3 regions of the Motilimonas sp. 1_MG-2023 genome follow, and region 3 is predicted to be linked to each of the others. Evidence: predicted binding sites of a transcription regulator. Region 3 holds the regulator's gene; each other region holds the start of a gene.
What was found. Region 3 encodes sigma-54, which starts transcription at its own class of promoters, with help from an activator protein. Its sites were predicted from a motif close to GTTGGCACGNNNNTNGNNT; they were not measured.
Positions count from the first base shown of each region.

Region 1: a site for sigma-54 is predicted at 2,312-2,330, ahead of Q4519_RS05850 (DUF1778 domain-containing protein). Genes of this name have one in related genera too.
Region 2: a site for sigma-54 is predicted at 7,758-7,776, ahead of Q4519_RS04490 (flagellar assembly protein T N-terminal domain-containing protein). Genes of this name have one in related genera too.

Region 1 is NZ_JAUOPX010000008.1:14,461-24,307, forward strand. It holds partial or broken gene Q4519_RS05840 (IS110 family transposase) at 257-1,292, opposite strand; gene Q4519_RS05845 (GNAT family N-acetyltransferase) at 1,485-1,982, opposite strand; gene Q4519_RS05850 (DUF1778 domain-containing protein) at 1,979-2,251, opposite strand; gene Q4519_RS05855 (DoxX-like family protein) at 2,921-3,292, shown strand; gene Q4519_RS05860 (hypothetical protein) at 3,588-3,908, shown strand; gene Q4519_RS05865 (hypothetical protein) at 4,011-4,136, shown strand; gene Q4519_RS05870 (7-cyano-7-deazaguanine/7-aminomethyl-7-deazaguanine transporter) at 4,271-4,960, shown strand; gene Q4519_RS05875 (1-acyl-sn-glycerol-3-phosphate acyltransferase) at 5,021-6,154, shown strand; gene Q4519_RS05880 (YoaK family protein) at 6,347-6,997, shown strand; gene Q4519_RS05885 (DUF1294 domain-containing protein) at 7,007-7,411, shown strand; gene Q4519_RS05890 (hypothetical protein) at 7,511-7,810, opposite strand; gene Q4519_RS05895 (hypothetical protein) at 8,166-8,510, shown strand; gene Q4519_RS05900 (hypothetical protein) at 8,685-9,044, shown strand; gene secD (protein translocase subunit SecD) at 9,240-9,847, shown strand, end outside.
Region 2 is NZ_JAUOPX010000006.1:19,654-29,500, reverse strand. It holds gene flgE (flagellar hook protein FlgE) at 1-855, opposite strand, end outside; gene Q4519_RS04535 (flagellar hook assembly protein FlgD) at 902-1,699, opposite strand; gene flgC (flagellar basal body rod protein FlgC) at 1,712-2,134, opposite strand; gene flgB (flagellar basal body rod protein FlgB) at 2,137-2,532, opposite strand; gene Q4519_RS04520 (protein-glutamate O-methyltransferase CheR) at 2,715-3,557, opposite strand; gene Q4519_RS04515 (chemotaxis protein CheV) at 3,589-4,506, opposite strand; gene flgA (flagellar basal body P-ring formation chaperone FlgA) at 4,749-5,426, shown strand; gene flgM (flagellar biosynthesis anti-sigma factor FlgM) at 5,501-5,821, shown strand; gene Q4519_RS04500 (flagella synthesis protein FlgN) at 5,821-6,267, shown strand; tRNA gene Q4519_RS04495 (tRNA-Arg) at 6,312-6,388, opposite strand; gene Q4519_RS04490 (flagellar assembly protein T N-terminal domain-containing protein) at 6,455-7,585, opposite strand; gene Q4519_RS04485 (FlgO family outer membrane protein) at 8,025-8,849, shown strand; gene Q4519_RS04480 (LPP20 family lipoprotein) at 8,865-9,317, shown strand; gene Q4519_RS04475 (hypothetical protein) at 9,391-9,847, opposite strand, start outside.
Region 3 is NZ_JAUOPX010000001.1:132,591-142,437, forward strand. It holds gene mgtE (magnesium transporter) at 1-402, opposite strand, end outside; gene Q4519_RS00575 (HPr family phosphocarrier protein) at 459-734, opposite strand; gene rapZ (RNase adapter RapZ) at 735-1,580, opposite strand; gene ptsN (PTS IIA-like nitrogen regulatory protein PtsN) at 1,591-2,037, opposite strand; gene hpf (ribosome hibernation promoting factor) at 2,046-2,333, opposite strand; gene Q4519_RS00595 (RNA polymerase factor sigma-54) at 2,354-3,805, opposite strand; gene lptB (LPS export ABC transporter ATP-binding protein) at 3,857-4,582, opposite strand; gene lptA (lipopolysaccharide transport periplasmic protein LptA) at 4,582-5,115, opposite strand; gene lptC (LPS export ABC transporter periplasmic protein LptC) at 5,102-5,656, opposite strand; gene kdsC (3-deoxy-manno-octulosonate-8-phosphatase KdsC) at 5,653-6,201, opposite strand; gene Q4519_RS00620 (calcium/sodium antiporter) at 6,234-7,211, opposite strand; gene Q4519_RS00625 (ATP-binding cassette domain-containing protein) at 7,337-8,131, shown strand; gene mlaE (lipid asymmetry maintenance ABC transporter permease subunit MlaE) at 8,128-8,901, shown strand; gene mlaD (outer membrane lipid asymmetry maintenance protein MlaD) at 8,917-9,393, shown strand; gene Q4519_RS00640 (phospholipid-binding protein MlaC) at 9,397-9,847, shown strand, end outside.

The DNA of each region.
Region 1 (9,847 bases), on a different contig from region 3:
GTTAACCTCGTGCTGGCACTATTCAAGTCAAAGGTGCTCAAGGCACAGTTAGTTTCAGGCTCAGCCAAGCTGTAAGCGATTTTGCTGATTGTTTTATGCGCGCCAATAAGGTGCCTAATCAAGGCGAAATCGCTTTAAGCATTGGCATAGTGTTCATCGTTACATTAGAAGTCAGGCTTCAATTATCATGATGTCCACGAGATGCTCGCTGTTATCGAGTTAGGTCTTCAGCTCAACTTATTGCGCGACTTAAACGTCAGTTATTTAAGAATCGTTGTTCATCAAATACCGTTTTATTTTTTAACATGAAATAGACGCAACGGCCGAGTTTATGGGCAAGTGCTGAAAGCGCTTTACCTTTACTCATCCGTTTTTGTAATCGATTTAGGTAGGCACGTGCTTTGTCATTGCCACGCAGGTAGAGCACTGCCGCTTCTGAAAATGCCCACTTCAGATGGCTGTTACCAATTTTGTTGCCCTGAGTGCCATAGGTTTTACCGGCAGATTCCGCTTTGCACTTGATGAGTCGTGAGTAGGAGGCAAACTTTTGCACTGATTCAAATCGTTCAATATCGCCGATTTCAAAAAGGATAGTGAGCGCCAATATTTTACCAATGCCAGGGACAGTTCGAAGGATACTCAGGTGAGCGGGCTTTGGCTTGCTGCTCGATGAACCATTCGACCTGAGCCAGCTCTTTGGCGTAGAAATCGAGTAAAGCCATGTCCATATCGATGTTGCGCTGAACGATTGGATCATCAAATTGTTGCCGTAGTTGTTGCCTTGCACTGATGTTTTTGAGATTTAATTCGGTGGCAGGGAGATTGTACTGGCTGTTGGTATTTGCGACATGGGCTTTGAGCATGGCGCCGTGACGAACAATTTTAGTGCGACGTCGTAATAAGTCCCGATCAGCCCGCATGGCTTTCGGATAGGTATAAGCCAGCGGGAAATTGCCACCTCTTAATAAGCAGGCAATTTTAAAGGAGTCGATTTTATCATTTTTGGCTTTGCCCCCGTGAATGGCTTTCATGTAGAGGGCATGGCCTAGGACGAAATCAATGCCTTTCTCGTGGCACCAATCAGAGACCCAATACCAACAATGCATGCATTCAACGCCAACAACGATGTTGCCAATGTAAGACTCAAGTAAGGTCAGTAAAGCCTCCTTATCGGCAGCTATTTTTTGATGGAGGACAATTTCGCCTTGTAAATCAATGATGCAAACATAAAGAATACGGGCATGTAAATTGATACCACAGTAATATGGATGTGCGTTATTATAAAAGTTCATTGAGCTTTCTCCTGTTCGGTTTAGACACCTTAAGCATCCCTCGGTTAGAGATGTGCGGGAGGAGGTTCAATGACTATCAAGTTGCTTAAACGGACAAAAAACAGTTGGCTTTTTGCTCGTCCCTCGCTAATTTTAGCCAACAATTTTATTGCCGCTTAGCAAAGCGTTAGTTTGCTAAAGGCTAGCGGCTAACTAGCCTAAGCTTGCTCTCACATCAGCAATGGTGATGAAGAGTTTATTTTCAGCGTCTTCAAATGCTTGAAAACCATAGCGCTCATAGAAGTGTTTCGCACCGTCTTTGGCGTCAACGATAACAACTGGAAATGCAACGCTATCACTAGCAGCTAGTAGTTTTCTGAGTGCGTCGATAAGCAGCCACTCACCAAAGCCTTTCCCTTTGTATCGGTCATCGACAGCAAGACGGGCAATCAGACCACCAGAGGTGGATGATTGGTGCTTTTTTTGTAACCTATCAGGCAATGCCTTTAAGTCAATTGGTGTCATTGTTAGCGTGTAAAAGCCGATGACATGTGAGTTGTCGCTATCATCTTCCAAAACAAACGTTCTGGTGTTGTCCTTCTTTGCTTGCTGACTCGCCATTACTTTTAAGTAATTATTGAGAGCTTCGATGCCACAGTTGAATCGGTTTCTATCGTGTTTAGCTTTATCTAGAAGTACCGTATTCATCATTGAATTTTGCTCTCGTATCGATCAGCAGCAGCTTTTAGTTTTGAGTTCTGTGTTGCAGGACGGTCTAAAGCTTCCATGAGCAACATCGCATCTGCTTGGCTCAGTTTTAAAGCCTGCTCACGTTCGATGACTTGTTTAGCTTTTTCGATTGCAGCGCTTAGAACAAACGAGTTGATGCTAGACATGCCGGCGATCGCGGCAGCCTTAGTAAGTAAGTCTTGTGTATCGACATCAACTCTAGCGGTGATGCGAGGCAAAGTAGTAGCCATAATGTTATCTCCTGTTGTGTCAAAATGTCACATGTGTATTATGGTCTTAAAGTGTGCAATAAGCAATCTCCGTGTCACTTTGGCACGCAAACTAATAAACAATTTAAGAGTGATTCGGCACGCTTGGCATTTTTCATTTCATCGTTGGGTTTCGTGTTTACGGTGGTATGGTTTAGGTGTGGTGGCAGCGTTGCTCACACCTTAATGCGGCGCTGACGGATCCCCTCATAATTTAAGCATCGCTGTTTGATGGATCACCCGTATATATTCGTAGATTGCCCACTCTATATCCGCGCTACTTTTTCGGTGGTCCTGGGACATAAACACATGAGCTCTCTAATCCCTATTTAAGCCACCGTGAAGTCGTTGCAGGCCCTTGTGTACCCAAACAAGTAGGTAACAAAGTTTACATTTTGTATGTGATGCGTGAAGCGCGAGACTGACGTAAGTGTTTACTAAGTAAATAGTAGGTTCAAGTATTTCAGAGCAGTGATAGGTGCAGTTACAATTGGAGTCGTTTCAATAAGATGCTAATGTATTGTGTAATTGAGCGACCAAGAGTGAGTAAGGGATTTATTCACATAGATTGGTACTAGACGCGTGGTAATTTACGCATGTCCGGATCAGTAATGGATTGCTCTACCGCGATTACATACAAGGAAGCATTAGGTGTCATCAGAGCAAATTGCACGATACATTGTTGGGTTTAGTTGGCTTTACCACGGTATTTTTCCAAAATTATTGCATGTTGCTCCATTAGAAAAAGCAATGACAGCTAGCCTAGGTTTCTCTGACGAAATTTCTTATTTAATTACTAAATTAGCCGGTCTTGGCGAGCTGATTTTTGGTTTAATATTCATCATATTTTATAAAAACCGCACTGTTGTAATGCTAAATATTGCAGGTCTATTTGGTCTGCTGTTTTTTGTTGCTATTTTACAGCCTCAGCTTTTGGTTGGGGCGTTTAACCCGGTTACGACTAACATACCACTGATTGGTTTAAGCTTTATTTTATTAGGTAGGTTGCAAGCTCGAGAGTAGTATAAATTTCATTTGTAACAATATGTTAATGTTTAGCTGAAGGTAGTTGGTTCTGTTCGTTCCTCAACCCCTTAGCATTGCTACACTGGCATAAGAGAAGCAATCTAACACACCGAGTCAGTTCGAGCAGTTTTGCTTAACAGAATATGTTCCTTGGTACCCTGCTATTGAACAGCGGAACATGATGGATAAATGGTTAGAAAAAATAAGCAGGGAGCTTGAAGTCACGCCGGTCTTGTTGGCGCCAAAAGCTTTGTTTTCGGTGAGGTGAGCGTTATTCATTTAAGGAGTGCGTGTGAATCGATTTAAAGAACAGATGCTAGCTACAGAGGTGCTGATGTGGCGTAAAAAAGGATTATTCTTATTAACTGTTTTAATTTGCTTTTTTCCTTTTTATATAACCTACATAACTAGCCAAGAAAGCTTAGAATATAATTTATGGCAATTAAGGTACTTTATAGCAATTGCGATAATACAAGCTGTAGCCCAAATCACCATTGCTTGGTACAACTTAAAAAACAAAGTGCCTAATTATCTGGTTCTTAGCTTTGTTGTGATGATGATGTTTTTTCAATTAACATTTGGTTTAACCGTCATTTTACTTACCAATGCATAACAAATATGAATCGGTGTCGTGAAGTCGACGCTCTATATTCGGTCGTAGAGGGATGACCTTTTTACAGTAAAAGTCGAAGGCCCATTCTATTAGGGCGAATGCATGAACGAACAATATTTGAGTGTGATCTTCAAACAAGTAACATTTTATGATACGAAACGCCGTGAAATCATCCTTGATGGCATTAGCATGCTGCACTTAATTAACTCTTGCCTGTTAATAGATTGATTAGCCATACTGATTGATAAAATAGTCAAATCGGCCTCAATTAGGCTGTTTGGGCTTGTTCGTTGAGGTGGCTTTTGTATAATCCCGCCTCGAATTTTTGGGTTCCCTCACCCCAACCATCAAAAAGGTACAATATGAAACACACACCCTTAATGCAGGCAAAATTTGCCTTGCTAGTTCTATCGCTATTCCATATTGGCATCATTGCATCCAGTAATTATTTGGTGCAACTGCCTGTGACTATTTTAGGTATGCACACCACTTGGGGCGCATTTACCTTTCCGTTTATCTTTTTAGCAACCGATTTAACCGTGCGCATTTTTGGTGCCACGCTGGCGCGTAAAATCATCTTTGTGGTGATGTTACCGGCTTTGGTTATCTCGTATTTGCTGTCGGTTATCTTCTTTAATGGGGAGTATCAAGGCGTTGCTGGGTTAGCGGAGTTTAATACCTTTGTTGCGCGTATCGCTTTAGCGAGCTTTTTGGCTTATTGCTTGGGTCAGCTGCTGGATATTTCAGTGTTTAATCGTTTGCGTCAGTTACGCCAATGGTGGGTCGCACCCGTAGCATCGACCATTTTAGGCAATTTACTCGACACGTTAATCTTTTTCTTTGTTGCGTTTTATCAATCCAGTGATGCCTTTATGGCTGCACATTGGTTTGCCATTGCTTTGGCTGACTATGGTTTTAAGTTATTGATTAGTATATTGGTATTTTTACCTTTCTATGGCGTGATACTCAGCAAAATACAAAAATACCTCATTAATTCTGGTCGTTTATGTGATCAAACTAAGGATGGCATGACGGAAGTATTAGCTCGCTAATGCTTCCTGAGTTAGAATACGGCGTTTTTTTGCACTTGTGTCAGGCATTCAGAGGTAACAATGGCCACAGAAACTACCGGAGCGGAAGATATTTTTGCCGATATTCGTCCCTATAACGACGATGAAATTGCCGGTGTAATTCAACGCATCACTCATGATGACGAATTTATTGCCGCGATGACTAAGGTTCGTTTTCCGCGTTTGTCTGGTTGGGCTCCTTGGTTAATGCGGCCTATTGTCAAGCAAGCTTTAAGCAAAAAGTGGGCAGGGTTAGACTCGGTTGACAAAGTGCAAGCGGAAGTGGCCGCCCACATGCAAAGTATGGTCACTCGTACTACCTCTAAGGTGACTTTTACTGGCCTTGAGCAATTACAACGCGACCAAGCGTATTTGTTTGTGTCTAATCATCGTGATATTGCAATGGATCCTGCTTTTGTTAACTGGGGTTTATTTCATAATAACTTCGGTACGGTGCGCATTGCGATTGGTGACAATCTACTGAAAAAACCTTACGTAACTGATTTAATGAAGCTTAACAAAAGCTTTATTGTGAAGCGTTCTGCGACGGCACCACGTGCCATGATGGCGGCGTTTTCGCATCTTTCGGCTTACATTAAAGATTCATTGAACACAGGCAATAATATTTGGATCGCGCAAAAAGAAGGGCGTGCCAAAGACGGTTTTGATAAAACCGATCCCGCTATTATCAAAATGTTTTACATGCACGGTAAAAAGCAAAAAATACCTTTTGCTGATTATGTGAAACAGCTGAAGATAGTACCTGTGGCAATATCTTATGAATTTGATCCTGGCGATGTTAGTAAAGCGAAGGAGCTGTACGCGACGGAGCAACATGGCAAATACGAGAAAAGTGAGTTTGAAGATATTGTCAGTATCACGGAAGGCATTACCGGTAAAAAAGGCCATGTACACATCGCCTTTGGCCAGCCGTTACAAGATGATTATGATGATGCCGACAGTGTTGCGGCAGCAATAGACGATAGCATTTATCGCCATTATTATTTGCATCCTTCAAACCTGCTTGCGGCAAAAGTGTCTGAGGCTGATAAAGTGTCTCTGGCGGATCGCCAAGCGTTTGAAGAGCATATGAATAAGGTGCCAGAAGAGCTACGTGAGCGTGTTTTAACTATGTATGCTCAGCCCGTTTTTAACCGCGCAAATCTTTCTGTTTAATCTCGCTTTTTTGCTTGGCTTTTATCTGCGAATAAAAGCCAAGTGAACCCGCTATACCCATTATCTTTGTTTTAACTCAGCTCTTTACAGTTACTTATTATGCTATGTTGTGTGCTGTTTTAGTTGTTGGCTTTATGTTTGTAAGCCGGCTTTATTAACAACATCGTTGTAAGCAAGCATAAGGGGATAGATGTGATCACTCGCTTACCTAAATGGATTGAGTTAGGCGCTTTTTTTTTGGCTGTTTTGGCTGGCTGCGTCAATTCGATTGGTTTGTTGGGGTTTGAACACCAAGCGGTTTCACATCTTTCTGGTTCGGTGACGCAATTTGGCGTCGGACTATTAAGCTTTAGTAATGGTACCTTTCATTTACTGCTCATCATTTTAAGTTTTCTTGGCGGTGCCATGATCAGTGGTGTATTGATTGAAAATACCGCCCTGAAATTGGGCCGTCATTATGGCTCGGCGCTATTGATTGAGTCGGTACTTTTATTCCTTGCTATGTTGGCCTTGTTGGATGGTTCAAACAGCGGCCATTATTTTGCTTCAGCGGCTTGTGGCTTACAAAATGCATTAATTACCACTTATAGCGGCGCTATTGTTCGCACCACTCATGTTACTGGAGTATTTACCGATTTAGGCTTAATGCTGGGAGCCAAGTTGCGAGGCCAGCCTTTTGATCGGCGTAAAGGGATTTTATTCCTGATCATTATTATTGGCTTTACCCTTGGTGGTTTAATGGGCGCGATTTTATACCCAGCTTTACATTATCTCTCGTTATTAGTTCCCGCTGCGATGGCGTTTGTACTGGCGGTTGTTTATCACATTTGGGTTAGGAGTTAACTCATTTCAATGAAGTTAAGACTATGGCTAGTTGCCATCTTTTTCTCAGGCTTGTTGTTGGCCACTGGGGTGCTTACCTTGCCGATATGGTTTACAACAGTGTATAGCCTGATGAGCGTGCTGACTTTTGCGTTATATGGCAAAGATAAGTCGGCAGCACGGAAAAAACGTTGGCGGGTTAAAGAGCGTACCTTGCATCTATTTGCGTTATTTGGCGGCTGGCCGGGGGCAATGCTGGCGCAGCAAAAATTTCGCCATAAAACGCAGAAACAACCGTTTCGGTTTATTTATTGGCTAACGATTGTTACCAACTGTGCGGTTCTAGTTTGGTTGTGTACGAGTGATGGCCGTAGTTTTTTGCAAGTGTTGCCGACTGCTTCTGAGCTAGGTTTGGGTTGGCCTAATGTTTTTTAGCTTGGATATCTTGAGTTGATTAGCAACCAGCAAAAGAGGCTAACATGTTGACGGCAATAAAAAGTCTACTGCCGACAGAGGTCACTTTTATTATTAAAATTAACCTTTTTTAGTTAGCTTGATACCGCCAGGGCCAATCAATTCACCACTCGCTTGCACTGTGTAAATTTGCGAGGCATTTTCGTTCATTATTACTTTGATTTCATCGCCTTCTTTTTCAAACTTAAACTCGGCAATTTTGTTACCAGCCATTGATTGAACCATATGGCCGTCTTCTTTAAAGTTAAACTCTTGCATACCGCCAGCAGCGGTATAGTTGCCCTGAAAGCTTTCACCGCCACATGCTGCTAATAACATAAGAGATAAAGAGCCTGCCGCGATCATTTTTACGTTTATCATCATTTTTTCCCAAGTTGATTAAATTACAGAGCAAAATAAATTAATCGTGAGTTTAATAAAATTTATTAGTAAAAACTATATCAATTAAATGTATTTTTTGTGTTTTTAAATATAGGTAGACTGCGCTAGGAGACATCGGTACTAAGCGGTTATTGCAGTGATCTTGATGTAGAAATGAGCCATATTCATCATTTTTGCTAACAAGGCACCATTTCGCTAGGCCGAGAATGCTGTAATTGTTGTGCTGCGGCAAGAAGAGCTTAGCGATTAAATGGCTCTTTATCCAAGGCTAGGGCATAGTGAGCTTCTGTCTACTCTTTATTAAGGATTTCCCTTGGCGATTACTGCTGATGCTATGGCAACACAACTGACGGATTTATCTTGTCGTACTACCTTTTCGATTAAAAAAATCACCGAATATATGCTGCCAGATTCAAAAGAGTCGTTTTACTTATTACTTGATGGCTCGGTGCCGCTGTTAGTGATCCGTCCTGCGTATGAAGTGTTTCTGGCTGACTTAACCACATTGTCTGGCGTTCATAACAAGAAGGGTTATTGCCACTATTCTGAGATGACGCGCTTCCCTAAGCGTATTCATAAAAGCGCCAATGAAATTCACTATGGTTTAGGCTTTCGCTTTGATGACTTAGCTGCGGTGGAGTTGTTTATTCAAAAATTGATAAGCATCATTAGAGGGTAAAATTAATGACGTTGCTTGGCCTTTGGTGATTGTTATTTAGCGGTAGCGCCCCCATTATGGTTTTAGTTTAAGGCTAAATAAGAGTGTAATGTGGGTTTCATTCGGATACTAATGCTGTTTTGTTGTTTGCTCGGGGCTTCTCATGCCACCGCTGGCACGGACACGTCTGTCAAAATGACTCAGTTATCCTCGGCTTTATACACTGATGCAACGCAATGTGTGATGACTGATCAGCAACCACAAAGTTCGCAAGTCTCGCCAGCGTTCGACTTAAGTCATGGCATTCATATTAATGGCGCCAAGTTACGCGTGGCTCATGACGGGCCAAGTGATGGAGACGGAGCACCGACTTATGGTTTAGTGTTTGAGTTTGCCATTGAACCTAGCTTGCAGCTCGCATTAGGGTACGTTGAGCCGTTTAGTCCGCAGCTCTCTTGGATGTTGCATGCGTCATCGCCAGCCTCTCGGTTAGGAGCTTGGAAAGACAGTAATTTACAATACCTTCCCCAGCAGTATTCCCCTTCTTTTACCTAGTTTTTGCAGTGTTGTTGCCTTAGCGCGACAAGCTGCCATTGAAACAGGTTGTTCTTTTGCGTTTACTCGCTTGCGAGAGCTTTTGCTATAGATGCAATAAACAACCTAAATGCACTGATTTTTCAGCTGCTAACACGCTTTATTTGATGCCATTAAATGGCGTTGTATAAGCGAGTCTTCATTAGGTAAAAGAAAATGAAAAAACGTTCCTCTCAACGCGCCTTAAACCAATATTCTCATTGGCAATATGTGGTGCTGATTGCCACCTTACTATTGATGCTACTTAGTGCCTTGCCGTCTTGGTATGGCGAGTCGCCAGCATTACAACTTAATTATCCTCAATCGTCAGCAACGTCAGAGCACTTGGTTATGTTAGATCCACTGGCGCTGCGGCACGCGCTCGTTCAACAAGGCATCGAGCTTAAACAAATCAAGCAAGATCAAGCCACTACTTGGGTTGTGCTCAATGATGCTAAGCAGCTGCCGTTGGCAAAACAAGTGCTGCAGAAAATGTCTGCCGAGCAAGGTATTCCAGATACCCAAGTGACGTTGGCTTCGGTAGCGAACGCGCCTTATTGGTTAACTCAGCTGGGTTTTAACCCAATTGCGCTGGGGCTTGATTTACGCGGTGGCGTGCAATTTTTACTCGATGTTGATATGGCGCCAGTTTACCAAAGCCAAACAGAGCAGCTAAAGAAAGAACTAGGCGCTTGGCTGCGTGAGCACAATATGCGCGGTGGCCAGTTTAAAGAGCTGTCTGCCGATGGGTTTACGCTCTTGCTCGCGAATGAAAGCTATCGAAC
Region 2 (9,847 bases), on a different contig from region 3:
CGTAGTAATGGGTAATGGGGACACTGGTGTTCCTGGATCTAATTCACCATCGGTTCCAAATACCATACGGGCCGATGTTGGTATAGTTGTATTCGGGTTACTCGCATTAGCAACATTAGCCGTACCGCCAGCAATATCAACGGGCTTTTTATCAACATAAGTGACCACATCCCAAGAGTTTTCAGCGATTACTGGCGGGCCGACAGGATCTGGCGTACGTTTGATGAAATAAGTTTGGGCGACATGAGGTTCGCCTAAAGAATCATAAGTTGTAACAGAAGTTGATGACGTGTAGGTATCAGGATTACCTGGGTCAAAGTCGCCAATATCATGCTCTGTACCACCCGATGGTAAATTAAACGTCATATCAACCTGATCGGTTTGGGTGGGCGAACCAACACTTGTACTGATTTGCAATGGCCGCGTTGCCGCCATACTCACAGAAGATGGGTTACCGTTTGAATCAACAGGGTAAGCTTGTAAAAACTGACCACTAGCGTTAACAACATAGTTTTCTGAGTTTAAATTAAATGCGCCAGCACGAGTGAAATTGCGGGTTAATGTTGTCGGATCTTCTGCTGTTACAAAGAAGCCTTCCCCACCAATTGCCATATCGAGAGAGTTTTGGGTTGTGAGTAAACTACCTTGATGGAACTGCTGAGCAACTTGAGCTGTTTTAACCCCATTACCCGTAGCCGTTTTACCATTCGAAAAAATCGATGTAGCGTAAACATCGGCAAACTCTGCTCGTGATTCTTTGAAACCAAATGTGTTGACGTTAGCTATGTTATTAGCGGTAACATCAAGGTCTTTTTGCGCTGCATTAATGCCGCTAAGTGCAATATTAAAAGACATAACTACTCTCCTTTATCATTCTTTGATGGCAATTGAGTTATCATTATTAAGCACCCAATTGCTCTTTAAGTCTTGCTGCTACCTGCTCTACACTCTCCCCAGCATTATCATCAGGCTCTGAGGGTACAGTGGGAGGCGTCACTGGTAAGTTACCCGCCGTCTGAGATACCTCAAGAACATCAGACAACATCACACTTCCTATCCCTTGCAAATTTAATACCACACCGTTAGTTCCACCAGCCAAGCTGACACTTTCAACGTGTGCATAATTAGCAGTAGGTAAATCCGTACTCTCACCATTTACTCGGGCATTTGCTTTCACTTTATAGTTGCCAGGCGGCATTAATTCGCCGGCTTCATTCTTGCCGTCCCAGCTATAGCGCACATTGCCAGCAGGTTGATCATCCATTTTAATAACTCTAACTAAGTTACCTTTTTCATCTTCAATGCGCACGGTCAAGTTATTCATTGGCTGACCAGAAATGGCGACACCTTCTAATGCTTTATTTTTGGCGAGGTGTCCTTCATCAGTGGGAACGAGTACATTTCGTCCAACTAAACCGGAAGCCTGTAGCGCTTGGGTTGAACTCATAATTGAGTTCATGCTCTCAAACTGCTTCCCCATATCAGCAATACCTTCTGCTGTGGTAAACGACGCCATTTGTGCCACCATTTGCGCATTATCAACCGGCTTAAAAGGGTCTTGATAAGCAAGTTGCTGTGATAAGAGCGAAAAAAAGTCTTCTTGATCAAGCTCTTTTTTATTCGCTTCAGCGGCCTTATCGGTAATGCTTTTCTCTTCCCAATATAAGTTGCTGGTCGAGACATTATTTACGCTACTCATTTAATGCCTCCTTTACTGGCTTTTACCAAGTTGAAGTGTTTTTGATAGCATTTGTTTTGCCGCATCCGCTATCTGTACATTAGTCTGATATGAGCGAGAAGCACTCATCATATTGGCCATCTCCTCCACCACATTCACATTGGATCGGTAGATAAAGCCGTTGTCGTCAGCCATTGGATGATTAGGTAGGTATTCACGTGTTAATGGCGCATCACTTTCAACAATACCAAGCACCTTTACTTTCACATTCGCACTTTGCTGACCTTGAGCCTTGCTTAATTCAGCAGCAAAAACAGGACTACGAGCACGGTAGATTTTATCGACACTGCTACTGACACTATTGGCGTTCGCCAAGTTACTCGCGGTGGTGTTCAACCGTACAGATTGAGCGCTCATCCCCGAAGCAGAAACATCTAACACTCTAAATAAGCTCATAATTATTGTCCTTTAATGGCTTTTCTGAGAGAGGCGATCTTACTGTTTAGAAAACTCAGACTCGCTTGATACTCCATTGAGTTTTGCATAAATTGATTTCGCTCAACCTGAACATCTACGGTGTTACCGTCGCCTGTGTCAGGCTGATTCGGCTGTCTGAATTTAATACCCGGCTGTAAATCTGATTGCATAGTGAAGTGCCTAGTATTCGTTTTCTCAAGTGAAAACTGACTCCCTGATTTCGCGGCAGCAAGGGCATCAGAGAAGCTAATATCTCTTGCCTTATAATTAGGTGTATCTGCATTGGCAATGTTACTTGCCAGCATTTCAGAGCGCTTAGATCTAATGCCTAACGTATACTGATGTATGCCTAATGCTTTTTCAAAATTAATGGCCATATATCCTCCTGCCTAACTAGGGATATACAAAGCAATTCATGTGCCAAGTTTTAATATAGGTTTTTATTAACTTTTAACTGATAAACAGCAGTCATTAGCGGTATGGAAGGACAACAAGGTCTAGCAGAGGGAAAAAGTTTGCCATAAAAAAAGCGGCAACTTGCCGCTTTTTATTGGTCGAGTTAGCGCCTAGGCTCGGGAGCCTTCAGCTTATATACAATACCGGGATTACAACGTTGCATTTCAAACCTGTCGGTTAAACCGGTTAATGATTCAGACGCCCCCAGCATTAAATAGCCGCCAGGATTAAGGGCTCCAGCAAATTGATTAAGAATTTTCGATTTAACTTCAGGTGAAAAATAAATCAGCACGTTACGACAAAAAATAATGTCAAATTTACCAAGCAGAGTGTAACTATCAAGTAAGTTAAACGAACGAAAAGAAGCCAATTTTTTGACTCTTTCTGACACCCTCATGCGACCGGAGCCGTCATTAACCGCCTCAAAAAACTGTCGTTTGCGTTCCGGCGATAAACCTCTAGCTAAGGCTAAAGAGTCGTACTCACCTTTTTTACAATGCTCGAGCATCGCACTCGATATATCCGTGCCCAATATCTGTACGCCTTGCGGCATTGCGCCAGGCTTTTTCATTTGGTATTCAAGTGTCGACATCGCAATGGAATACGGCTCTTGGCCTGAAGATGATGCGGCAGACCATATTTTAAGTGGTCTTTTATTCGCACTTAAGTCTGGGTAAAGCTTATCAACTAACAATTGGAATGGGTAAGTATCACGAAACCACAGCGTTTCATTTGTTGTCATGGCATCAATAACAGAGGCTCGCAAGTCTCGTTCACGAAAACTCATTGAACGCTGAATTAACTCAGGTAATGAATCGACCTTATATTGGCTTAATAACGGCGATAGCCTACTCTTCACCAAATATTGTTTATTTGCCCCTAAAACAATCCCACACTGTACTTCTAAAAAGTCAGAAAATTGTTTATATACTTCATCAGACAACATTTTTGCAGTCAAATTAATGCCCTTTTAATATTTAACTGTTCACCGCTTCTTTCACCGCAGTCGCTAGTTCATCAGGATTAAACTTGGCAATAAAATTATTTGCACCAACTTTATTAACCATAGCTTGATTGAAAACGCCGCTTAAAGAAGTATGCAAGATAATATGCAGTCCCTTTAGTGCTGGTGTAGCTCTAATTTCAGCCGTAAGGGTATAGCCATCCATTTCTGGCATTTCTATATCAGAAATAACTAATGCTATTTGATCGGTAATAGGCCCATCTTTCGCCATCTCTTTCAGCATGACCAAAGCTTCACGCCCATCTTTAGCCAGTAAGCATTCTACACCTAACGATGTCACCGCTTTTTTCACTTGATTACGTGCCACACTAGAATCATCTGCAACTAAGATTTTCCGACCATGAATTTTTTCACTGGTATCTGGTGTTTTAAGTGACTCACTGACATCCGTATTAACTGGAGAAATTTGGTCCAAAATTTTCTCTACGTCAATAATTTCTACTAACTCATTGTCAACCTCTGTAACCGCAGTCAGGTAACTAAAGCGCCCTGCGCCCTGCGGTGGCGGCATAATTGCCTCCCAGTTCATATTAATAATACGTTCAACAGAATTAACCAAGAAACCTTGCACTGAACGGTTATATTCAGAAATGATAATAAAGCACTTAGACAAGTCTTCAATTGGTCGGCCACCTGTTGCCAAACTAAGATCTATCACTGAGATCGTTTTACCACGAATGTGAGCGACACCTCGAACAACTGGGTGTAGTTTTGGCATGGAAGTCAATGGCGGGCATTGCAGTACTTCTTTTACCTTAAATACGTTGATACCGTAACGTTGGCGCCCCACCAGTTTAAATAGTAATAGTTCTAATCGGTTTTGTCCTACAAGCTGGGTACGCTGGTTTACCGAATCAAGTAATCCTGCCATAACTGTCTCCGTTTATAATTCAATCGCTTCTGCATTCGTTCTGCTCGATACACCTACCTTGCAATGGCATCGCTATTGCAAGTTTGCAAATGTGTATCCAAACGCTCATGCTTAATTGTGTTTAGTTGCAATGAGCAAATTGCATGAGTTAAGTTTAAACCCTATTTTCGCACTAGGTTGAGAAATTAAACCTAATATACTGATTTTTTGACACCAAACCTTATATCAATACTAGGAGCAAAATGCTGAATCGGATTTTTATTTTATTATGCAGTTTAGGTATTTATCAGGCTTTTGCTAGCCCTAATTACCATATATTGATAGAAAAGATGGCAGAAGATGAAGTTGCAGCACAAATTCAGTCACCCGCCAATGGCAAAGTAGACATCCAAGCAACGCCATTGGATGATCGATTATCGCTGACACAATGTGAAGCACCGCTAGATGTCGTCATAGTAAATGGCCAAGTTAGAAAAAACACCGTGGTCAAAATTACCTGCGATACCGCCCCTTGGCACACTTATGTCCAAGTTCGTGTCAAAATAACGACTCCTGTAGTAGTCGCTAAACGGTTACTGGCACCTGGTGCCATTCTTTCAGACCAAAACATTACAATCTCATTTGTTGAGCTTTATACACTGAGAGGCAATGTAGTTGCCGATCCACTCAAGTTATATGGCGTAAAAGCAAAACGCAGGATCCCGAAAGGTCGTGCAATTAAAATGCGTGATGTTTGTTTTATTTGTAAAGGGGATAATGTAGTGATTAAAGCAAGAGTGAGTGGCCTTGAGATAAAAACCAATGGTATTGCTATAAATAGTGCCTCACTCGGTGATACCATTCGTGTTAGAAACGCCCAGACGAATAAGGTTGTGGTAGGAAAAGTGACCGGCATAAGCGAAATGGAAGTAAAATTATAATTTCTGCTAAAGTTAGTGCTATCGCTGCCGATAAATCTAATACCGGTATTATTACATCTAGATAGGTTGTTATTATGGCTATTAATATGCACAACGTTGGTAACAGGTCCAACCTTAATGTAGAACAAAAACAACAAAAGCAAGAGCAATTGACTCGTGCGAATGAGCAAGCGCCAAGTAAACCGGCTGCAAGTAAAGATTCTGTTTCTTTAACGCCACAGGCACAAGCATTGAACAGCTTAAAAAAGCAGTCGTCAGAGCCAGCGGTTAACCGTGAGCGTGTTGAGACCCTCAAAAAAGCGATACTCAACGGTGAATACAAAATTGATGCAGACAAGTTAGCTAAAAATATGACAGAATTTGAAGCTAAATTCGGTCAATCATTTGGTGTCTAATGCCTAACTCAATCTCAGATTCAATTTTAGCTTTGCTAAAACAGCAACTTGACAACACTAGCTTATTAGCAAAAGTGATCGATGATGAGTATCAAGCACTAATAAAGCGCGACTCAGATACGCTTAACCAGTTGGTACAAGATAAACAATCTTTACTCGCACAAATAGAGCAACAGGATCTCAATATACAACAGCACCCCGAAGCAAGTGCTTTAACAGATCAGTCAGCTCAAGACGTGCAGCAAATATTGAATGAAATAAAGCAGCAATTTATTACATGCCAGCAGCAAAACAGCGTTAATGGTGAGTTAATTGAAATGAGCTTGCGCACTACTCAGCATCTAGCCGGCGTGCTCAACCAGGCCAAAGCAGCTAATTCATTAACATACGATGCTAAAGGGCAAGCAAGAGGAGGAAGTTTACTCGGTAAAGGCATAAAAGCGTAAAAGCGTAACCTGCTTTGTATTAGCTGTATTAGTTCAGACAAATATGGCGCTTCCTACAGGAGTCGAACCTGTGGCCTACCCCTTAGGAGGGGGTCGCTCTATCCTACTGAGCTAAGGAAGCATGGCATAATTATACTCAACCCTTTTATTAAATATACTTTTTATTTCAATACGCCGCTCTTGAAGCTTATTTAATATTCGCAAAATCATTGAGTTGGATGTTACTCGCTGGCAGTGAATCCAACGCCTGCAAAACTGCAGAATCCCGATACAATTCTATAACCTTAGTATGAATTGCACTACTCTCTTGACGAAAGCGTGGAATGCCAAATTGATCCGTATAACTGCCATTATGTGACAACTGAATAGCTTGACCAATTTTCAAACCATTTTTACTGCCAAGATTAATCTGTACCTTATCATCATGAACGGCAATAACTTTTGCCATCGTATCAACACACTCCAACGCAGCAGTTGTATTAATCAACACATCATCCATTACGGCTAATAAACGCTGACCATAGGGAGCATCCCAGAATTTTTTTGAAGATAAATCAACAATATCTTGCTCTTTATAGGTCCACATTGCGCGCTGACGATAGTGTTTAACGTCAAGTAGTTCGCCAGATAGACCATCAAATAAATAAGTACTTAAGTAAAAATTTCTTGGTGCCTCTTTAAAGAAGAAGTCGTATGGTTGCTTCTTGTCTCGCTCAACGGAAACATCATCGATACTCCCCAGCAGCACAAACTGACTATCAGCCCGACTGGCGATAGCAATGACTTGATCACGTACCGCATGGTGCCTAGCATCAAGTAAATTAGGATTAAAATTAACATTTTGATTAATGAATTGGCGCACATCAAAGGCACTATGATTAAGGCTTAACAAATTATTAAGCTTGCTTGTAAATTCACTATCAATATGAAATATTCCCCCATTTATTGCTTGCTCTCTATTTCTAAGCTTAAAACGAACCAATGCCAAAGATTTGGCATATTGCTGTTGCTGACAGCGAGGTTGATCACTCGCTAAAACATCTACTTGAACGGAAACATAAATAAAACCATTTTCAATACGTTCACTCGTTACTTTCAAGCCTCTAATTTCACCTTCTCCGGCCAGCTGTAACTGCTCCTTAGCTAAAATGCCATTATCAAGTTGCTGTAAGCTTTTGATAGAAGCGCCTGCATACAATAGCGCTTGTCTGACAGCGTCTTTCACACCACTTTCCCGAGCTTGAGCTATATCGTCATTGAGAATAGGCGCTTGCCCTTGGGCTTCAAACCATGCCGCTTGTGCCGAGCTGGTAACCATAATGAACCAAAAAATGCAGATAAACCTAGCCATAACACAGCCTCACTAATGCAAAATAAACGAGTCGATAAAAAGACCATTGACCACAGCCCAAATTGAATAAACGCCCAAGTACGAGAACAATATAGAGCCAATACCATTTCAAGTGACATTTAGACTTAAAGCAATAAGCAAGCAATATTTAGGCCAAAATAATCTACTGCAGATTGTTAACAGCACATCAGTTGTGGCACTTGGTACATTTATTGCTTTATTTCTAACCGAGGTGTTAGCAAGACATTGGGCTTACTAGTCACATTTACCTAAATTTTAATTATTTAGCCAAAAGTCATAATGTTCATCGTTAGTAGTCACTAAAGTGTTAAAGCTTTATTTAGCTAAAGAATTGAGCATGTAAGTCGATATAGCTATTTATAGATAGATCGATAGAGGGAATGAAATGAACAAACAAGCTTGGTGTCTCTGTTGTGTCGCCATAACAATGTCTGGCTGTGCAACCCAACCTAAAAACGATATTGTCATTATCGATCCGAATGCATCGGAAAATATTACCACTAACAGTCGGCAATATACTGCCGATTCACAAACCTCAGTCAATACGATTTATGTCCGTTCAAGTACATTACCCACGAGCCATGCTGATAATGAAACAAAATCGCAATACTATGGCAGCTACGTCTCTCCGGGATACCGCAGTTGGCGCCAAGTTCAGCCGAAGCGACCTGATATGTTGCCGGGCGACCGCGCGCGCGAGCTTGACTACATCATACGTGCTTTAGCCGATCAACTAGCCCTAAATAGGGATCCTAACGCGAGTAAAACGCCTATTGCGGTCACTTCTTTATCTAATATTGATGACTTACAAAATACGAATTGGCTCGGGCAGGCAATTTCTGAGGCGTTTATTCATGAACTGCATATTCGTGAAGTGCCTGTCATTGACTTTAAAACGACAGGGAAAATAAAAGTAACTCCAGAAGGTGACTTCGTATTTAGCCGAGAGTGGGACCAGTTGCGTAGTAAAATTCCGGTTTATCGTATTTTCACTGGCACCATGTCACGTAATGATGAAGGTGTGGTAGTGAACGTTAGAACCATTAATATGCAAACTTTACTGGTAGAGTCTACAGGACGTGCTTTCATTCCGAATCGCTTATTAATAGGTGCTAAAAACAGCTTAAATGCAGGTAAAAACGATGCCTATATTCAAAGATCCAGCGTCCCTTCAGGGGTGAACGGTCGTACTGTCGAATTTGTAAAATAATTAGGAGTCATCGCTATGTTCAAGGCGCCTCTCATTGCTGCAGCATTACTCCTTAGTGGTTGTTCGCAAATTGCAAATACGCACATCGAGTATGAAACCGTCAAACCAGAAAAATTCCCTGTTCTGATTGCAGTGGGCTATGCTCCAATTGATTTACAACCTGGCGCAACTAAGCAGCAAAAAATGCTCAATGCTATCCGCGCATCTAAACTCGATGCTTATAGAGAGCTAGCGGAACAAGTTTATGGGCTACAAATCAGCAGTCAAAATACCTTAAACACATACATTATCGGCTCAGATAAGGTAAAGGCCCAAGTAGATGGCTTGATCAAAGGTGCACGAGTGGTGCAAAGCTACCCAATGGGTGAAATGTATGCCACCGAATTAGAATTAGATACTGAGCAGCTATATTACATAAACGAAATGCAAAGCATGCCACAAAAAGTGAAAAAGATTACTTACTACTAGCCAATTACTCATCTAGCCCCATAAAAAAAAGTCGCGTAATGCGACTTTTTTTATTCTCAGGAAGACTGATGCTCTATTTAATATTTTCTACTGCCCAAGTCAGTAGCTCAGAACGCTCAGCAACCGTTGCTTCGTCATACCAATAAGCCAACATTTCCATTTCTTTGTTATCTGCTTGCAATGGCGAATCTATCTTCTTGCGATTCTTAAGAGCCCAAGAAATAAAAGCCTCTTGTTCAGCGGATGATACCTTAGCAAACCAATACTCTGTCATTTCTACAGCAGTGCTTTGTTGAGACTTAGCTTTTGCAGCAACCGGTGTTGCCACTACCGCAGCTCCTGCAGCAGCGTTACCTGCTTGGCCATTAATGGTATTTAAATCTATATTTGCTTGTTTATAACGCAACATCATGCCATCGATGTAAACAGCTGGAATAACATATTTCAGACCTTTGCTAGAACCTTCGAATAATAGTTCGAAAGGTAAACCTTGCTCTCTAGCGTCTATGATATCAGCTGTGGCTACTGGA
Region 3 (9,847 bases):
ATAGCCTAAGGCTTGCTCTAGACGGTGTCGGTCTTGCGCATCCATTTGCGATAGTACGTCTTGATAGGCCGAGTCGTTTAGACCACTAAGAACGTAGGCAAGATCGTCGGTGTCCATGCCTTCGGTTGCGGCAACCAGGTTTTCCGTATCCATTAGGGCGAGGATACTGTCTCGAGCATCTTCATTTAGCTCTTCTAGGATCTCACCTTGCTGCTCTGAGTCGGTGAGTTGCCAAATATTTTTACGCTCAGCGTGGGGGCAGGATTCAAGTAGTAAGGCAATATCTTCAGGGGGGAGTTGCTGTAACATGCGGCGAACATGAACAAACATACCACTGCTTAACGCTTTGTTAACTTCGACTAGGCGCTCATGTGTGCTCAAGTTGACTAGATTATCTAGCATCCGCTTTTCCCCTTGTTTGCCGTTATCAATAGGCGATAACTAATTAATTTTATTTATTATTCTTCTTCTTCAAATTTATCTTCTATCAGTTGTCTTACTGCTTCTAATGCGCATTTGGCATCGGCCCCTTCGGCTTGAATGACGATTTGTTGGCCTTGACAGGTTTCTAGCATGAGTAAGCCCATCACACTGGCTGCAGAGGCGGATTTGTCGCCGTGGACTAAGGTAACTGTCGCGTCAAATTTTAGCGCTAACTCTGCCAGTTTTACAGCCGCTCGTGCATGTAAGCCCAATTTGTTCTTTATGGTGATATGTTGCTCTAGCTGTAACATTTAACGTTTTTCCAAGGTGCGATGACGAACTTGCACTTGTTGTTCGTGGCGAAAGAATTCGGCGATTTTCTCGGCGATAAATACCGATCTGTGTTGGCCGCCCGTACAACCGATAGCGATAGTGACATAGCTGCGGTTATTGCGTTCAAGATGAGGCAGCCAAGTGCCAATCAAATTCTCTATTTGCCAGATAAACTTCATCACTAATGGCTGCTCTGTTAAGTAGTGTTGAACTTCAGCATCGAGTCCGGTTTGTGGTTTAAGCTCGGGGATCCAATGTGGATTAGGTAGAAAGCGCGCATCAAACACATAGTCTGCATCTTTTGGTAAGCCATTTTTAAAACCAAATGATTCAATGACTAATACCAATTCATGACTTTTTTGGCCGAGTACTCGTTGTTTTACCAACTCACTCAGCTCATGGATTGACATATCACTGGTATCAATGCGTAAATCGGCCGACTCAGAGATAGGCTCGAGCAAGGTGGTTTCTTGATCTATCGCTTGAGATAGCGATAGCTGCATTTTTGCTAGTGGATGTAAACGCCTGGTTTCACTGTAGCGACGTACCAAAATACTGCTACTGGCATCAAGAAATAAGGTGGTGAGATCAACCGATGCTTTGAGATCCTTAATGACGTGGTGTAATTCATTTTGGTCAAGGGGCAGGTTACGCACATCGATGCTAACCGCCACGGCATCGTAATTATCTTTAAGACTAGTAATTAAATCGGGTAGTAAGGGTAATGGCAGGTTATCGACGCAGTAATAGCCTAGGTCTTCCAATACTCTTAAGGCAACGGTTTTGCCTGATCCGGAGCGGCCACTGACGATGGTGAGTTTCATATTGCTCCCGTTATGACACGCAAATGAGTTCGAATAACTCCGCATCTGTTTTAGCCGCGCGAAGTTGGCGACAAATTTGTTTATCAGAAAGTTTACCAGCGATAAGTGACAAGGTTTTTAAATGTTGGCTACACTGGCTTTCTGGGACGAGAACGGCGAACAATAAATCAACGGGTTGATTGTCGATGGCACTAAAGTCTATCGCGGTCTCACATTGGATGAAAACGCCGGTAACAGGGTAATCATCACTGATACGAGCGTGGGGGATCGCAATACCCGCTCCAACACCTGTGGTGCCAAGGCGCTCACGCGTTAGTAGGTTTTCAAACACTACTTTAGGGTCAATATTGAGTTTTTGTCCTGCTAACTCACTGATGATTTCCAGTGCTTTTTTCTTGCTTGAACAAGAGACTGCACTCAAGGTGCAGTCTGGGGCTAATAATTCTTTTATATCCATATTTAAATTTAAGACTGTTTCAGCTTTTCCTTGTGTTTGATCACTTGGCGATCAAGTTTGTCAACTAACGAATCAATCGCGGCATACATATCTGTGTCTTGGGAGTTAGCAAATACTTCTCCGCCTGACAGGTGTAACTTGGCTTCAGCTATTTGATTCAACTTTTCGACGTTTAATATCACTTGTGCTGAGTTAATGCTATCAAAATGACGCTCTAATTTAGATAACTTAGTTTCAACGTAACTGCGCATTGAATCGGTGATGTCGATATGGTGGCCAGATAGATTAATTTGCATAAACATTCTCCTGTTGCAGCCTAAAGTAGGCTCTTACGTTGGTTGGAAGGCGGGATGTTCAAAGACTCGCGATATTTAGCGATGGTTCTTCGCGCAACCTTTATGCCTTGGTCAGCAAGCAGTTGAGTAATTTTACTGTCACTTAGGGGCTTAGCAGGGGTTTCTGCTGCCACTAATTTTTTAATTAAGGCCCTAATGGCGGTGGATGAACATTCGCCACCACTTTCTGTTGCAACATGGCTAGAGAAGAAATACTTCAACTCAAAGATGCCACGCGGCGTGTGCATGAACTTTTGCGTGGTGACACGCGAAATAGTGGACTCGTGCATTTCCACGGCTTCCGCGACATCGTTTAATACCATGGGTTTCATTGCTTCATCGCCGTATTCAAAAAAAGCAACTTGATGCTGTACGATACAGTTGGCCACTTTTAATAAGGTGTCATTACGGCTTTCTAAGCTTTTAATAAACCATTTGGCTTCTTGTAAATGTGAACGAATAAACTGACTGTCATCGGTGTTTTTAGTTTGTTTGGCAAAAGAAGCGTATTGATCATTAACGCGAATTTTGGGCATGCAATCTGGGTTTAGTTCGACGACCCAGCGACCTGATTTTTTTTGCACCGAGACATCTGGAACTATATATTGAGCGTCCATTTCAACAATCGCATTGCCTGGTCTTGGCTCTAAGGTATGGATCAGGCGCATGACTTCGCGTAGATCGTCTTCTTTTAGCTTAGTTTTACGGCTTAGAGTACGAAAGTCACGATTAGCGAGTAAATCCATATGCTCGTTGATCACCATTATGGCTTCTTCTAACCAGAGAGTGCCTTTTTCGATTTGATTCAGCTGGATTAACATGCATTCTTGCGCGGAACGAGCACCAACGCCGAGAGGATCAAAATGCTGCAATCGTTTAAGTACGGCTTCAACTTCGTCGAGCTCAACATCAAGAAAGTCAGAGGAGACACTATCTAATATATCTTCGCTAGAGACAGTCAAATAACCAGATTCGTCAATGGCATCGATAATGGCAAAGGCGATAGCGCGATCAGTTTCACTAAAGGGGGTTAACTCCATTTGCCAGATGAGGTGGTCATGTAGGTTAGCTGAGGTTTCACCTTGATAAATAAAATCGGCATCATCGCCACCTGAGCCGACACCTGAAGTGCTTGAACCTGTGCCCGTGGTAAAGGTGTCATCCCATGTTGAGTCTGTGGGAAGATCATCAGGAATGTCATTCTGCGCCATGGCCTCCGACGTTTCGAGTTGGCTAGATGTGTCGTTATCGTAGCTTTGCTCTTCGTTACCGTGGTCGTTTTCTTCTACTTCTAACAGCGGATTTGACTCAAGGGCTTCTTGAATTTCTTGCTGTAAATCTAATGTAGAAAGCTGCAACAAGCGAATAGCTTGTTGTAGCTGAGGGGTCATGGTTAACTGCTGACCTAAACGCAACTGTAGGGTTGGCTTCATTAAATTCCTGTTAGATATAAATCTTTAGATAACGGTTGTTACCTATAAAAACTATAGCTTGAATTGATCGCCTAGGTAGACTCGTTTTACTTGTTCGTTTTGTAAAATGTCTTCTGGCTTGCCAGCGGCAATCATTTCTCCATGACTCACTATATAGGAATATTCACATACATCTAGTGTTTCCCTCACATTATGGTCAGTGATTAATACGCCTAAGCCTCTGTCTCGTAAGTGTTCTATGATTTTTTTTATATCTATTACAGAGATAGGATCAACCCCAGCAAATGGCTCATCAAGTAAGATGAATTGAGGATCTGCTGCGAGTGCTCTGGCGATTTCAACGCGGCGTCTTTCGCCGCCAGAAAGGGACATCCCTTTACTATTTTTTATATGGGTAATATGAAATTCTTCAAGTAACTCGTTCAGTCTATCTTGTTTTTGTTCCGTGGATAGCTCATCTCGAACTTCTAGGATTGCCATGATATTTTGCGCGACCGTAAGGCGACGAAAAATAGAAGCTTCTTGTGGCAAGTAGCCAATTCCCTTCTGCGCGCGCACGTGCATTGGTTGGCTAGAAATTTCTTCATCATCAATAAATATCTGGCCTTCATCGCGCTTTACTAAACCGACTACCATGTAAAATGTTGTCGTTTTACCTGCACCATTGGGGCCGAGTAAACCAACAATTTGCCCCGTGTTCACTTGTAAACTAACGCCATTTACTACACGACGATTCTTATAACTTTTCGCTAAGTCTTTTGCTTGGAGTAATGCCATTATTGCGCCGCTTTATCTGTTGATTTATCTGATGACTTTGAGTTTTTCTTGCTATCGACTTGAGCGGGTAAAAATACGGTTCGGGTTTGAGTCTCGCCTTTTTTACCTTCAATCTGGCGTGTCTCAATGTTGTAGGTGATAGTTTCAGCGGTGTAGTTACTGTCTAACTGCTTTAAAGAGGCATTTTGGCTCAAGATTATCTGGTTATTTTTTTTGAGGTAACGAATTTTTTTTGCCTTTGCTTCTACTGGTTTACCATCATCCATCATTTGATAAAAAGTCGCTGGATTGCCAGTCGCAATCATTTCTTCTTCGCCGGGCTTATGGCGGATGCCAACCAATTTATTGGCGGTGAGCTTAATTGTTCCTTGTGTCACCACGACGTTACCTAAAAAAGTGGTGGTGTTACTGTCTAGGTCGGCTGTATTGGAATTGGCTCGGATAACAATTTCTTGCTCTGAGTCAGACTTAAGCGCGTAAGTAGGAGCACTTAGTAATACCAGTGATGCTAGTAATAATTTAAGGTTTTTCATTTAAATAAGTCGCCGTTACTTGGTTTAATAAACTGATGGTTTTACCTGATAGTTGACCAAATAATCCCGTGCCTGTTTGTTGCATTTGCTCTCCATATAAGGTGACTAAGTCATCTGAATGGATTTCATTCTTTATTAAATCTAGGGTGAGCTTGTCGGTGGTGATCAGATTTATGTGTTGGTCATGGGTCAAATTAGTGATGGTAACGTTGTTACTTAGTTCAAAGGTGTGCTGATCGAACAGAATGCCGTCGTCTCCGGTAATTTGCCACTGAGTTTGATCTTCATTGCGAAAAAGTAATAAAACAGGTTTCGCAAATACTGTCTTTAAGTCTTGTTGGTAATAATGCATTTGGGTGGCAAAAAGCCGGTAGTCAATTTTTCCTGCTTGGGTAAAGACAGCTCCTTTGACTTCATTAGCGATAAAGTAAGCTTCAGAAGGATCGCGCTCAGCAATAGGCGCTTCAGTGTGTTTAAAAAACTGCCAAGCGCCAAGAGAAACCATAAATAGTACGGATAACCAGATGTTGAGCTTTTTCATACACTGGTACCTTGTGCATGAGCCAACTCTCCACGAGCGTGCAATAGTAGATCGCAAAGCTCGCGCACAGCACCAAAGCCGCCTTTTATTGTTGTAACATAGTCAGCTTGTTGCTGCACTATTGGGTGTGCATCCGCTACGGCTACTGCTAAGCCAACCTGATTCATCACGGGTAAATCAATCACGTCATCACCGATATAAGCGACTTCATCCGGGTTAAGGTTTAACTGCGTGAGTAATTGCTGGAAAGCAATAAGCTTATTATCTTGGCCTTGAAAAATATGAGAAACGCCCAGAGCGCTCATTCGGTTGTTAACAATGGTGGACTTACGTCCGGTGATCACCGCTACTTCTATACCAGCATGAAGCACGGCCTTGATACCGAAGCCATCTCGGGTGTGAAATGCTTTGAGCTCCTCGCCGTTGTTGCCCATGTAAATTCGGCCATCAGAGAACACCCCATCAATATCGCAAATAAGCAGCTTAGTATGAACCAGCTGCTGATGTTGCTGTGCGGTAATGGTGCCATATGGGGTGTTTAGCATAAAAAGCCCTAATTACATAAGTTTGAATAAAATTACATAGTGTAAAACAATAAAACTTGGTACGCGATAAAGCAGGCTAATAATAATCCGCCTTCAACGCGGGTAATTTCTTTTATTTTACCGTTACCTGCCACTATTAATAATAAAACGGTGACGCCTAACATGTAATACATATCACGCCCCGCTGCGCTAGCGTCTATGGTTCCTGGTGCTAAAATACCTGGAATAGCTAACACAGCTAAGATATTAAAAATATTTGAACCGACAATGTTTCCTAATGCAAGATCGCCTTCTTTCTTCAATACACTGGCAATACAAGCGGCTAGCTCTGGCAAGCTGGTACCAATGGCAATAATAGTTAAGCCGATGACCAAATCTGATATGCCAAAATGTTTCGCGATAACGACCGCTGAACCCACGAGTTCATTAGAGCTGTATATTAATAAGCCTAAGCCAAACACCAACCAAAATGCCGCTTTCCAAAACGGTATATCAGAGGGAATCTCATCTTCTAGCTCTTCAACAAGTGGATCATTGGTGTTTGGATTTTTTAACGCCATCCAAGTTAAGCCGCCAATCGTCGCAAAGAAGCCAATAATTAACACCGTTCCTTCACCGCGCGTTAACTCTAGATCCCATAATAACCACGCCGCCAATAGGCTAGTCACCATGACCATAGGCAGCTCACGACGCATGGTGGAAGATGCGACTAGCATTGGCCGCAATAATGCGGTTAAGCCTAATACTAAGGTAATATTGGTAATGTTGGAGCCAATGGCATTGCCAATGGCTGTGTTAGGAGCGTCATTTAAACTAGCACTCGCAGCCACCATCATTTCTGGCGCTGATGATCCCATTGCGACTATGGTTAAGCCTATGATAAGAGGAGATATGCCTAAGTTTCGTGCGATGGCGGCGGCACCAAAGACAAATTTGTCGGCGCTCCATACTAATGCTGCTAGGCTAACAACGAGTATTAAGACATTAAGCCAAAGGATATTCGCTTCCATAGTTCCTTTCTAAAAGTGTGATCCGAAAAAGGTATTTTCCCGTTTCTGGTCTCAAATGTGAAGCGTTTGAGTATGTTTATTATTAAGCATAAAATAGTGAGCTGTATTTTAAGGTGAAATATATAATGGGACAGCTAGTTCAGATCCGTGATATGAGTTTTGCTCGAGAGCAGCGGATATTGTTCGATAACCTCAATTTGGATATCGCACAAGGTAAAATTACGGCCATTTTAGGTCCCAGTGGTATAGGTAAAACCACGTTGCTAAAATTAATCGGTGGGCAATTAACGCCATCTTCGGGGGATATTTTATTTTCCGGTGAAAGTGTCTGTCGTGCTAAGCGCGCTCAGCTATATCAAATGCGGCGTAAAATGGGGTTATTATTTCAAAGTGGCGCCTTGTTCCCTGAGTTAACGGTGTTTGAGAATGTGGCATTTCCGCTTCGTGAACACACACAGCTGACAGAGCCTGTGTTACAAACGTTAGTTAGAATGAAGTTGGAATCGGTTGGTTTACGTGGTGCAGAGCAGTTAATGGCCACGGAACTCTCTGGTGGTATGGGCCGACGAGTCGCACTAGCAAGGGCCACCGCACTCGATCCTGAGCTAATGATGTATGATGAGCCGTTTGCAGGGCAAGACCCGATTTCTATGGGCGTGTTGTTAAAACTGATCCGTGATTTAAACCAAAGCTTAGGGCTAACTTCTATTGTGGTCAGTCACGACGTGACAGAAGTGCTGGAGATTGCCGACTATGTTTATGTGCTAGCCGATAAAACTATTATTGCCCAAGGAACAGCTGATGAAATTAAGTCTAATCAAGACCCGAGGCTGGTTCAATTTATTAATGGATTGCCCAATGGGCCGGTGCCCTTCCATTATCCCGCTAGCGATTTTTTAAAGGATTTAGCCACGCAGTGATTAATCAAATTCAACGAATAGGGGAGCGAAGTGTCAACTTTGTTACCCAGCTTGGGGTCGCCGGTTTAATGCTGATGAGTGCATTATTCAGCAAACCAAATTGGAAATTTTTACGTTTAGTCGGTCGGCAAGTTCACAACTTGGGCGTACTTTCGTTACCTATTATTCTGGTGGCAGGGTTATTTATCGGTATGGTGTTAGGCCTGCAAGGCTATAATGTGCTGGTGAGTTATGGGGCAGAACAAAGCCTCGGTACTATGGTCGCATTATCTTTACTGCGCGAGCTCGGCCCTGTGGTGACGGCATTATTGTTTGCTGGCCGAGCGGGCTCGGCATTAACCGCCGAGGTTGGCCTAATGAAGGCCACTGAGCAAATATCGAGTATGGAAATGATGGCGGTGGACCCGTTTAAACGCATTATTGCGCCACGTTTTTGGGCCGGAGTGTTATCAATGCCCGTACTGGCTTTTATGTTTTCTTTGATTGCCATTTGGGGCGGTAGTTTTGTCGGCGTTGATTGGAAAGGCATCGATAGCGGTGGCTTTTGGTCGGTAATGCAAGCCAGTGTTGATGTTCATCAAGATATTTTTTACGGCTTTATTAAAAGTACCGTATTTGCTTTTGTAATTGTATGGGTGGCTTTATACAACGGCTACTATGCTAAGCCTTCGTCAGCAGGCATCAGTGAGGCGACAACGCGAACCGTGGTTAATGCATCTTTATTGGTGTTGGCGCTGGATTTTATATTAACCATCTTGATGTATGGTTAAGGTTAGGGAACAAAAATGACAGAAAAAAAATTACATTTAGCGGTTGGCAGTTTTGTCTTAGCAGGCTGCTTTGCTTTGGTTTTACTCGTGGTACAAGTGGCTGGTTTTTCCTTTACTCAAGACCAAGGCTCTTATACCTTGAAGGCGAAGTTTGACAATATTGGTGGCTTAAAGGTTCGCTCACCAGTTAAGTTAGGCGGGGTTGTGGTTGGGCGTGTTGAGGCTATCTCCCTTGATGCCAAAAGTTATACGCCTGTTGTGACATTAAGAATGGACCAGCAATATGGATTTTATCCAGAGACGAGCTCTCTTGCGATTTTGACGGCAGGGTTGTTGGGAGAGCAATTTATTGGCTTGCGTCCTGGTTTTATGGATGATGACATAGAGTTACTCGGTGAAGGTGATTTTATTGATGACACCAAATCTGCACTGGTGCTCGAAGATTTAATCGGACAATTTTTATTTTCAATTCAAGACAACAGTAAGGAATAAAACATGCTATTGCGCTTTTTGTTGCCATTATGTTTACTGCTTTCTAGCAATATGGCGGTTGCTGCCACTCTGAAAGAATACCAAGACCCTTATCAACTCATTGAAGAGGTAGCGGGTAAAGCATTTGATCGGGTTAAAAATGAAAAAGCTTTAATGGAAAAAGATCCCGCCCATGCTGAGGATATTGTTCGTGAAGAGTTACTATTTTATGTTGATTCAAAGTACTCGGCATATAAGGTCGTTGGGCCGGAGCTAAAAAATACCACGCCAGCACAAAGAGAAAATTTTGTCGCGGCATTTAAAGAACACATGGTGAAAACTTACTCAACCGTGTTGTTTAAATATGATCAGCAAGTGTTACAGTTTGATAAGCGAGAAAGCTTTGCTGGTAAAAAAATTGTCACCGTGCCAGTGCGCTTTGTGCAAGCGGGCTCTCCAGACATCAATGTGTCAT